Regions from separate parts of the Verrucosispora sp. ts21 genome, predicted to be linked through region 2. Evidence: riboswitches for the same ligand, from Rfam matches in the RefSeq annotation. Region 2 holds a riboswitch; the other holds the start of a gene.
The links. Region 2 has a riboswitch for S-adenosylmethionine ahead of thrC (threonine synthase). Riboswitches for the same ligand answer to the same signal wherever they lie in the genome.
Positions count from the first base shown of each region.

Region 1 (5,191 bases), on a different contig from region 2:
GTTCCCTCCGGCGGCGCCGGGCAGCGCCAGGTCGAGGTCGTCGGGGTCGTCGTCGGCCGGGCCGGTGGCCGGTCGGCCGTGTCGCAGTCGCCCGTCGATCCAGTTGACGACGTGGGTCAGCGGGACCGTCAGCGCCAGGTAGAAGAGCCCGGCCAGCAGCAACGCCGACTGGTTGCCGGTGTTGGCGGCGTAGTCCTGCCCGATCCGGAACAGCTCCCGCTGGCTGGCCAGCAGGCCGAGGAAGTAGACCAGGCTGGAGTCCTTGATCAGGGCGATCAGCTGGTTCACCCAGGCCGGCAGGATCCGCCGGATGCCCTGCGGAATGATCACCCGGCGCATCGCCTCGCCCCAGGAGAAGCCGAGCGCCCGGGCCGCCTCCAGCTGGGTGGCCTCCACCGACTGGATGCCGGAGCGGAAGATCTCCCCGATGTACGCCGACGCGATCAGCGACAGCGCCAGGATGCCCAGCGGGTACGGGTTGGGCCCCCACACCTGCATGCCGAGCGGGGCCAGGCCGACCCCGATCAACAGGATCGTCGCCGCGGCTGGCAGGCCACGGAACACGTCGGTGTAGACCCGCGCCGGCCACCGCAGCCAGCGGGTCCGCGAGATGCCCGCGACGGCCAGCACGATGCCCAGCGCCGAGCCGAGCAGGGCGGCGGTGACCGCCAGGATCAGCGTGTTCGGCAACCCGACAGTGATCATCTCGGGTAGCGCCTCGCGCATCGACTCCCAGTCGAAGAACGTCTCCCACAGGGTGCGCAACGGATCCACGGGTCAACCTCCGCCCTGCTCGTTCCTACTCGCCGTCAGGAAGCCGACGGGACGGTCACGGTGCCGCTGCCCGGGGTGAAGTCGGCCGGGATCGCCCGACCCGGGTAGTACTGCTCGCTGAGCCGGGTCCAGGTGCCGTCGGCGATGACCTCGTCGAGGGCCTTGTTCAGCGCCTCGCGCAGCGCGTCGTTGCCCTTGGCGAAGGCGTACGCCGTCGGGGCCGGGCTGAGTTCCTTCGCCGCCACCTCGATCTTGCCGCCGCTGTCCGCGGCGGTCTTCTCACCGATCTCGGCCGGGGAGATCCAGGCGTCCGCGGTGCCCGCCTTGAGCTGGTTGAGCGCGCCGTTGTAGTCGGGCACCCGCACCGGGTCGAGGCCCTTGGTGGTGGCGTAGTCGTCCTGGACGGTGCCCTGCACGACCACCACCCGCTTGCCGGGCAGCTCGTCGAAGCTGCTCAGCGTCGAACCGGCGGGCACGTTGAGGCCGAGGTAGCCGAAGTCGTAGCCGTTGCCGAAGTCGACTGTCTTCTTCCGCGCCTCGGTGATGGTGATCGAGGAGCTGCCGATGTCGAACTTGCGGTTGTTGACCTGGGCCAGCAGGCCGGAGAAGTCGGTGCCGACGAACTCGACCTTCAGTCCGAGCTTGTCGGCGGCGGCGACAAGCAGGTCGTTGTCGAACCCGGTGAACTTGCCGTCCTTGAGGTACACGTTCGGCGGCGCGTCGGTGAGGGTGCCGGCCCGCAGCACGCCCGGCTGGAGCAGGTTGTACGGGTTGTCGGCCTCGCCGGCCGAGTCCGAGCCGCAGGCGGTAAGCGTGACGGCGGCGAGGACTGCGGCGACGCCGACGGCGGCGGCCCGGGTCAGGGCAGGAACGAATCGCACAGGTGTCTCCTGGATGAACGACGGCGGGCACGGACGTGCCGCACCGACGGTCCGCCGTGGGACGGACCGCTGGGATGAACCGATGGCAGAGGGGGAGATGCCGAGGCCCGCAGGCTCGGCGACCGGCAGCGACGCGGTCAGCTACACGCGGCGCTACAGACCCGCATCATGTCGACGTGCCGACGTTGGGTCAGATCGAGGCAGGCCGCCACGGGAGCGGATCGACTGCGGTACGACATGGGTCTCCCTCGAGGTCGTGATGACCTGGAAACCAGGCCACGCTTGCACCGGTGGTTGCACCGGTGCCTGGTCCTCACCCGGGGCACCCCTGCGCGGACGAGGGTTGCCGGCCAGCAAGCCGGGGCTTCACGCTGGCACTCATGACCTGCGGCCGAGGCTAGCAGCAGGGGATGGGTCGGCGTCCACCCGGTATGACGGCCCTCACGCTCTGGTCATCTCCGGTGGTGCGGCAGGTAGGCGCACCGTGACGTGGAGCCCGCCGGTGGGGCGGGGGGCGAGGGTGAGGGCACCGTCGTGTGCCTGGACGATGCTCGTGACGATGGCCAGGCCGAGGCCGACACCGGCGTGCTCCGCACGGACCCGTTCGGTGCCGCGCTGGAACGGCTCCACCAGCGTGGAAACCAGGTGTGGGGTGAGTCGTTCGCCGGTGTTCTCGACGGTGAGCAGCACAGCCCCGGGCGCGACACTTGTCGTGATCCACACGGTGCCCTGATCGGCGGTGTTGTGAATGATCGCGTTGTGCAGGAGGTTCGTCGTCATCTGCAACAGCAGCGGGTGGGAGCCCAGGACCGGGGCAAGATCGGCCCGCGACTGAATGGTCAGGCCGCGTTTCTCGGCAAGCGGCAGGAGCGTTTCGGCAGCCTCTTCCGCGAGCAGGGAAAGGTCGAGGCGTTCGCGGGTGAATGACTTTTCGTTGGCACGACTGAACAGAAGCAATGCCTCGGTGAGTTTGATGGCCCGGCAGTTGACGGCGTGCAGGCGATCGATGATCTCGCCGAGGTCGCGGTGCCGATCGGTACGTGCCACGTCGAGAAGTGTCTGCGTGATCGACAGTGGGGTGCGTAGTTCGTGTGAGGCATTGGCGGCGAATCTGCGCTGCTGCGCGACGTGTGTTTCAAGGCGGGCGAGCATGGTGTCGAATGTGTCGGCGAGTTCGCGGAACTCGTCCTGGCGGCCCGGCAACCGGATCCGGTGGGAGAGCGATCCGTCGGCGGCCCTGCGGGTGGCATCGGTGAGGCGAGTCAGCGGGGCGAGCATCCGGCCGGCCAGGATCCACCCTGCCACGAGGCCGAACAGAAGTAGCAGCGCCCACAGCGCCGCGGCCTTCGGCGCGAAGGCGCGCAGCAGGTCGGACCGATTGGGAATGAAGAGGCGGGGGTGCGACCCCGGCGGTCCCGTGACCAGCACACCGTCGGGCACGTAGCGGAGCAGGAACAGCCACACGACCGCGAGCAGCAGGGCGACGGCGAGCAGGAGAAACCCGGCGTAGCTGAGGGTGAGTTTGAGGCGAACGCTCAAACCGGGTGGCCGGGCTACGGTCGTGCCTCGTCGATGCGGTAGCCGACGCCGGGCAGGGTGGAAATGATCCAGGGCTCGCCGAGTCGTTTGCGCAGTGCCGAGACCGTGATGCGTACGGCGTTGGTGAACGGGTCGGCGTTCTCGTCCCACGCCTGTTGCAGCAGTTCCTCGGCGCTGACCACACCGCCTTCGGCGGCGACGAGCACCTCGAGCACGGCGAACTGTTTGCGGGTCAGCGCGACATAGCGGCCGTCGCGGTGGACCTCGCGGCGGAACGGATCCAGACGCAGCCCGGCGATCTCCCGCACGGGTGGCCTGGTGGGGGCGCGGCGCCGATCGAGTGCTCTGAGCCTGAGCACGAGTTCGCGCAGTTCGAAGGGCTTGGTGAGGTAGTCGTCGGCACCGAGTGCGAATCCGGACGCCTTGTCGTCGAGTCGGCTGGCGGCGGTGAGCATGAGGATGGGCGTACCGCTGCCGGAGGCGACGATTCTCTCGGCTATCTCGTCGCCGGACGGGCCGGGAATGTCGCGGTCGAGGACGGCGACGCTGTAGGCGTTCCTGTCCAGCAACTCAAGGGCGATGCCGCCGTCAGCGGCGATGTCGGCGGCGATCGCCGCGAGGCGTAGACCATCGCGAATGGCATCGGCCAGATAGGGCTCGTCCTCGACGATCAACACCCGCACACCCTCGATGCTACGAGGTGCGACATGTCGTCGGCGTATCGAAAAACGCGTACGCCCTCGCAACAGCCGTTCCTGTTCGGTAGAGCGCAGACCACCGTGATCTGACGATGCCGGTCGGCTCGTCGAACAGGAAAGGACCGTGAACATGAATCCGGAATCGGCACGTGGCATCGACCGGCGGCGACTGCTCGAGTGGGGCGGGTTGGCGGCGGCCGGGGCGCCACTGGTGGGCACCGAATTCGCCCGCGCCGCCCCGCCGACCGCAGACAGCCGCGTCACCGCCGGACCGCCCGGGTCGGGCCGGGTCCCGCCGGAGACCCGGCCCGGCGGGGCCTATGACCGGTTCGTGGCGAAGCTGGCGGCACAGGACAGGTTCTCCGGCGTGGTGCTGCTGTCGTACCGGGGTCGGACGGTGTTGTCACGCAGCTATGGCATGGCCGACAAGGAGCGGGGGATCCGCAACCACGAGAATGTCGCGTTCCACCTCTCCTCGGCGAGCCAACCGTTCCTGTCGGTGGCGATCCTGCAGTTGGTGCAGCGGGGGAAGGTGTCGCTGTCGGACCCGGTGGGCAGCCACCTGGAAGGAGTGGCGACGGAGATCGCCGAGCAGGTGACCATCCACCACCTGCTCACCAGCACCTCCGGCATCGATGCTCCGATGCCGGACTGGCAACGCGTCTACCACAGTCGGCAAGAGGTGCACGAGGTCGGCGAGCAGTGGGTCCGGCAGGCGCGGTTGGTGGGGGTCCCCGGCTCGGGAGCCAACGCTCATCTCCCCGGTGGCGGTGTGGGTCTGGCCATGGCGGCGCAGATCGTCGAGGTCGTGTCCGGCATGACGTACTGGGACTACACCCACGAGCACATTTTCGAACGCGCTGGCATGACCGGCTCGGGGTTCTTCACCCGGACGCAGTGGCTCACCGACGCGCGCATCGCGCACCCGTACATGCGCCAGGACGACGGCAGCCGGGTGGACGCCGTACGTAACCTGGACAAGGGCAGCGTCAGCCCGCCCATCCGGGGCAGGAATCCGGGGCGCAGCTTCATCGGGTACGCCTCGAGCGACGGCTTCGCCACCGCACCGGACCTGGCCCGGTTCGCGTACGCGCTGCACGACGGCACGTTGCTGGAGCGGCCCTACGCCGATCTGTTCGCCGGGGCCAAGCTTCCCGGTCCCGGCCCCGCCGGGTTCGAGGCGTACACGATGCCTGTCTCGATCATCGGCGGCCAGTGGGTGATCGGGCGTGGCGGCGGCGCCGGCGGCGTCGGTGCGAACTGGACCGTCTACCCGGACACCGGTTGGGTCGGTGTGGT
Region 1 is NZ_PNOZ01000053.1:8,533-13,723, reverse strand. It holds gene C1A38_RS21500 (amino acid ABC transporter permease) at 1-774, opposite strand, end outside; gene C1A38_RS21495 (ABC transporter substrate-binding protein) at 810-1,655, opposite strand; SAM riboswitch class IV at 1,929-2,041, opposite strand; gene C1A38_RS21490 (sensor histidine kinase) at 2,097-3,095, opposite strand; gene C1A38_RS21485 (response regulator transcription factor) at 3,209-3,877, opposite strand; gene C1A38_RS21480 (serine hydrolase domain-containing protein) at 4,023-5,191, shown strand, end outside.
Region 1: linked by a shared signal. The riboswitch ahead of C1A38_RS21495 (ABC transporter substrate-binding protein) and the one ahead of thrC (threonine synthase) in region 2 are both predicted to bind S-adenosylmethionine.

Region 2 (5,191 bases):
CCGCCGCGCGGATCCGGTACGCGTCGTCCAGCGCCGCCTCGTCGCAGCGGTCGAACGGGGCTACGGCGATGTCCATGGCCGCGAGCCTGCCCGCCACCGCCCGACCCTGCCACCAGTTTTTGCATCACACCGACAGCTGCCAGTTGCTCCACCGGTCCCGCACCCGGAAGCCGAGCTGCTCGTTGATCGCGATCATGTGCTCGTTGCTGTCCGCGTTGAAGGTGTCGATGGCCTGGACATCCGGCTCGTGGGCGAGCAGGTGCCGCAGATTTTCGATCTTGGCGAGCAGGCCGAGCCGGTGCCCACGGTGCTCGGGATCCACGATGGTGATCTGCTGGAAGGCGTGCCAGCCGGTGGACGCGCCGACGTCCAGCAGCGTCCACGCGACAAGCCGCCCGGTCGCCTGATGGCGTACGCCCGCGTGGTAGCGCCGCCGGCCGCGGGCCGCCAACGCCCGGTCGGTGCCGCGCACCCGCTCGGCGTCGATCTGCTCCGGCTCCCAGGCGAGATCACCCATCGGCGCGTCGGCAAGCAGCCGACCGTCCAGGTACGCCACGTCGGCGAGGTGTTCCTCCGGCGTACCGCCCTGCCAGAACAGCAGTTCGTACCCGGCCGTCCGGGCCCGGGCCTCGGCCAGCAGCGCGTCGAGTAGCGCCTGGTCGAGGTGGCGGGTGTCGAGTCGTCGCCGCACGTCGACCAGGGCGTCCGTCGCGCCGACGGTGGTCGCGAAGGCGGTTGCCGGCGAGGGGCGGTCCGGCTGTCCGGGCAGGTGCGCGGGGCTCATCGTGCTCACCCGTACACGTCCCCGCTCGCGCAGCACGTCGAGGCCCCGGTCGAGCAGCGCGCGCCCCACCCCCCGGCGACGGTACGCCGGATGCACGACCAGGTCGGCGGAGGCGTTCTCGGTGTTGTCCAGCTGCGGCAGGTCGAGCAGCAGATAGCCGGCGGGCGCACCGTCGACGTGGGCCAGCAGGTGCACCGCCACGTCGCCGGGCATCGGGTGCCGGATCATGCCGAAGAACCGTTGCCGACAGCTGGGCAGGTCGGGCACGTCCACCGCCCAGGCGGCGGTGTCGATCTCGTACGCCTGCTCGATGGCGGTGTCGTCGCCGGCACCGAAGGGCGCGATGGTGAGGGTCATGTCGGCAGCCTGCGCGAGGAAAAGACGAACGGGCCAGCGAATTTTCGCTGGCCCGTTCGGACGTTGGTCGGGAGGGTCGATCGCACAACGCCTCCGGCGTTGGGTCGTACAGACTGAAAGTCTACGGCGATACGCCCTCCCGCACGGAGCATCTTCCGCTGTGCGGTTCTTGCCGTCAAGTCCCCGTCGGCGTGTTTTCCGCATTCCTGAAGAAACGTGAATACACTTCGATCACCGGCGATTCCGCTTGATCATTTACCGCTGGTCACGGCATTTCCGCTGATCATGTGCCCGGTCGACTCAGCCGAGCAGGCCGGCATCGCGGGCGGCCCGCAACGACGGCTTGATCCGATGGGTCGGCCCCACCTCGCCGGCCACCGCGTCGAGGGTCTTGAGCCCTTCGCCGGTGTTGAACACCACCGTCTCGGCGGTCGGATCCAACCTGCCGGACTCGACAAGCTTGCGCAGCACCGCCACTGTCACGCCACCGGCCGTCTCGGCGAAGACCCCTGTGGTACGCGCCAACAGCCGCACTCCGGCGCGGATCTCGTCGTCGTCGGCGTACTCCATCCAGCCGCCGGTGCGGCGTACCGCCTCCAGCGCGTACAGACCGGCGGCCGGGTCGCCGATGTTCAGGGACTTGGCGATGCCGGTCGGCTTGACCGGGGTGATGACGTCGCTGTCGGCGTGCAGGGCGGTGGCGATCGGGTTGCAGCCGGCCGACTGCGCGCCGAACACCTTCCAACCGCCCGCAGGCGCCTCGACCAGCCCGATCTCGACCAGCTCGGTGAATGCCTTGTCAATCTTGGTGAGCAGTTCGCCGGAGGCCATCGGGATGACCACCTGGGCGGGAATCCGCCAACCGAGTTGTTCGGCCACCTCGTAGCCGAGCGTCTTGGAACCCTCCGCGTAGTACGGCCGGACATTGACGTTGACGAAGGCGGTGTCCTCGAACTCGTCAGTCTCCACCAGCTCACCGCAGAGCCGGTTCACGTCGTCGTACGAGCCGTCGATGGCGACCAGGTCGCCGCCGTAGACGGCGGTGGTCACCACCTTGCCCTGTTCCAGGTCGCTGGGGATGAAGACCACCGAGGGGGTGCCGACCCGGGCGGCGTGCGCGGCGACCGAGTTGGCCAGGTTGCCGGTGGAGGCGCAGGCGAACCGGGAGAAGCCGAGCGCCCGGGCGGCGGTCAGCGCCACCGACACCACGCGGTCCTTGAACGAGTGGGTGGGGTTGGCGCTGTCGTCCTTGACCCACAGCGGGGCGGTGATGCCCAACTCGGCGGCGAGCCGGTCGGCGGCGACAAGTGGGGTGAACCCCGGTTCCAGGGTGACCCGGGTGGCCGGGTCCTGACCGGCGGGCAGCAGGGCGGCGTACCGCCAGATGTTGCGCGGGCCGGCCTCGATCTGCTCCCGGGTGACGGCAGCGAGGGCGGCCGGGTCGTAGTCGACCTCCAGCGGGCCGAAACACTCGTAACAGGCGTGCTGGGCGGCGAGGGGGTAGCGGGCCGAACAGGCGCGACAGACCAGAGCGCGGGCCGGGCTGGTGGCGGTGTTGATGCCGGAGGGGGCGAGCGTCGACGTCATGCCGAAGTCCTCTCATCTTCCCCCGCATCGCACTCTGCGGCGGGGACGGAATTGGCACCTGCCCCGCCGGACGCTCAACGATGAGCGCGCGAGGTGGTTGCCGGGGCGTCGTCGGGCCGTATCCCTCAGCCCCTCTGGATGAGGTATGCAGTTGTGCTGCCGATTCTAGGCAGTAGCGCCGCCGCCGTCGCCTGGCTGTCCCAGCTTGTGAGCGAAATCGCCGATTGGTCCGCAGGTCACGCTCATTCCTGGATCGAGTGGCATCAGTGCCGCCGAAGCACCACCCGATCCAGGTCCGAGCATGATCGCGACTCTCGCGAGGGAGGGTCAGGCCGGCACGGAGCTGCGCGCGTCGGCGTCGAGAGCGAGTTGCCGCCCGCCGCGCTGCCCGAACAGGTTGTCCAGCGCCCAGCTTCCCGGGCCGAGGATCGCGACAAGCAGGAACGACCAGCAGAACAACACGGACAACTCGCCCTGGTTGCGCATCGGCAGCAGCGCCTCGGGCTGGTGGACCATGAAGTACGCGTACGCCATCGAGCCCGAAGCCAGCAGCGCGGCGGGACGGGTGAAAAGGCCGACAAGCACCAGCGCACCACAGAGCGCCTGGATCAGTGCGGCCCACCAGCCCGGCCACTGGCCGAGCGGCACAGGTTCACCGCTGCCCCGGTTACCACCGAAGATGCCGAACAACGAGGCCAGGCCGTGACAGAGAAACAGCAGGCCGACAACCATGCGGAACAGGGACAGTGCCGGCCCGCCGAACCGGTCGATACGCATTCGGATACCTCCGTAGTAGATCCGATGAGGGGATCCAGAATGCGAGATGTATAGATAGTTGTCGATGCAATCTCTGACTGTGGGAACGCTCCCAGACCATGCTAGCGGCTGAAACTTCCGGGCGCTGTCCCGTCACTCAGCGTCCAACCGGTTCGCGGAAGGCTCGCGCCACGGGAATCCCCTTACTGAGGCGGGTGTGCTCCTCGATCACGAATCCGGGACGTCAGGACCACGCGTGGTATCGGGCGATGTGACGATGTCCCGATGCGCGGGACACGTATGACATCTCCAGCAACGACCGCCCGGCGCCGGACCCGGCCGTATCGCCGCCCGGTCGGGGCGCTCGCGACGCTGGCCCTGCTCGTCGGGTGCGCCCCGACCCCCGACGCCGGGGACAGCGCCGCCGGCGCGACCGACACCCCACCACCGGTCGCCACCCCGTCGACGGGTACGCCGCCGACCGCCGACACCGCCGCACCAGGCCCCTGTCCGGCCGAGGGCGTACGGATCAGCTCCCTCGGGGTGAGCGCGGCCATGGGCCTGCGGGCGATGAGCCTGGAACTGGTCAACTGCGGCAGCCACCCGTACCGCCTGCACGGCTACCCGCAGCTACGGCTGCTGGACAGCGACGACAACCTGATCAGAGTCCGGGTCATCGCCGGAGCCGCAGAGATCACTTCGGGCTTCGACGACCCGCCCCGGCCCCTGACGCTGGCGCCCGGAGAAGCCGCGGGCGCGGCAGTGCTCTGGCGCAACCTGGTCGACGACCCGAGCGTGGTCGCCACCAATGCGCAGCGGCTGGAGGTCGCCCCGGCGGAGGGAGAGCCGACGCAGGAGGTCGCCGTCGAGGGGCCGATCGACCTCGGCAACACCAACCGGGTCGGCGTGAGCGCCTGGAAGAAGCAGCCCCCCACCTCGGCGCTGCCGCCCGCCACACCCCTCGCCCCGAGCACGGTCCCACCGCAGCACTGACCCGCCGCGAGGTCCTGGTGCGACGACACCCGTTACCGGCGGCACCGACCAGGATCTCGCGGCAGCCGGGCTACGAGACGACGTCCTTGCGGGTGAAGCGCCAGAAGGCCAGTCCCCAGAAGGCGGTGGCGTAGCAGATCGCGGAGACGGCGCCACGGACGATGTCGTCGGTCTGTATCGGGGTGGAGAGCAGCCCCAGCCAGGCGGTGCTGTAGTGGGTGGGCAGGAAGGACCGGATCGCGCCGAGCGCGGTGATCTGGTCCAGGATGCTGGACAGGATCCACAGCAGCACCGCACCGCCCACCGCACCGAGCGCGGCGTCCGTGATCACCGAGAGCAGGAACGCCAGGCCGGCGACGACAAGCAGGACCACCGCGAGGTAGCCGAGGACGGCGAGCAACCGCAGCAGGCCCTCGCCCGGCTCCAACTGGGCGGCGACCGTGCTGCGCAGCGGCGACCAGCCGTACCGGAGGGTGCCGATGAGCAGAGCCGTGCCGGCGAGCAGCACCAGCGCCAACCCCGAGTAGGTCAGGGCGACCAACAGCTTGATCGTCAGCAGCCGGGCCCGTGGCACCGGAATCGCCAGCAGGTAACGCAGGCTGCCCCAGCTCGCCTCGCTGGCCACCGTGTCGCCGCAGAACAGCGCCACCACCACGACCAGCAGGAACGACGCTGACACGAAGATGGTGAACAGGGTGAAGTTCAGCCCGCCGG
Region 2 is NZ_PNOZ01000002.1:2,749-7,939, forward strand. It holds gene C1A38_RS00760 (GNAT family N-acetyltransferase) at 1-76, opposite strand, end outside; gene C1A38_RS00765 (GNAT family N-acetyltransferase) at 125-1,141, opposite strand; gene thrC (threonine synthase) at 1,442-2,728, opposite strand; SAM riboswitch class I at 2,738-2,873, opposite strand; gene C1A38_RS00775 (DoxX family protein) at 3,056-3,505, opposite strand; gene C1A38_RS00780 (DUF4232 domain-containing protein) at 3,770-4,477, shown strand; gene C1A38_RS00785 (ABC transporter permease) at 4,548-5,191, opposite strand, start outside.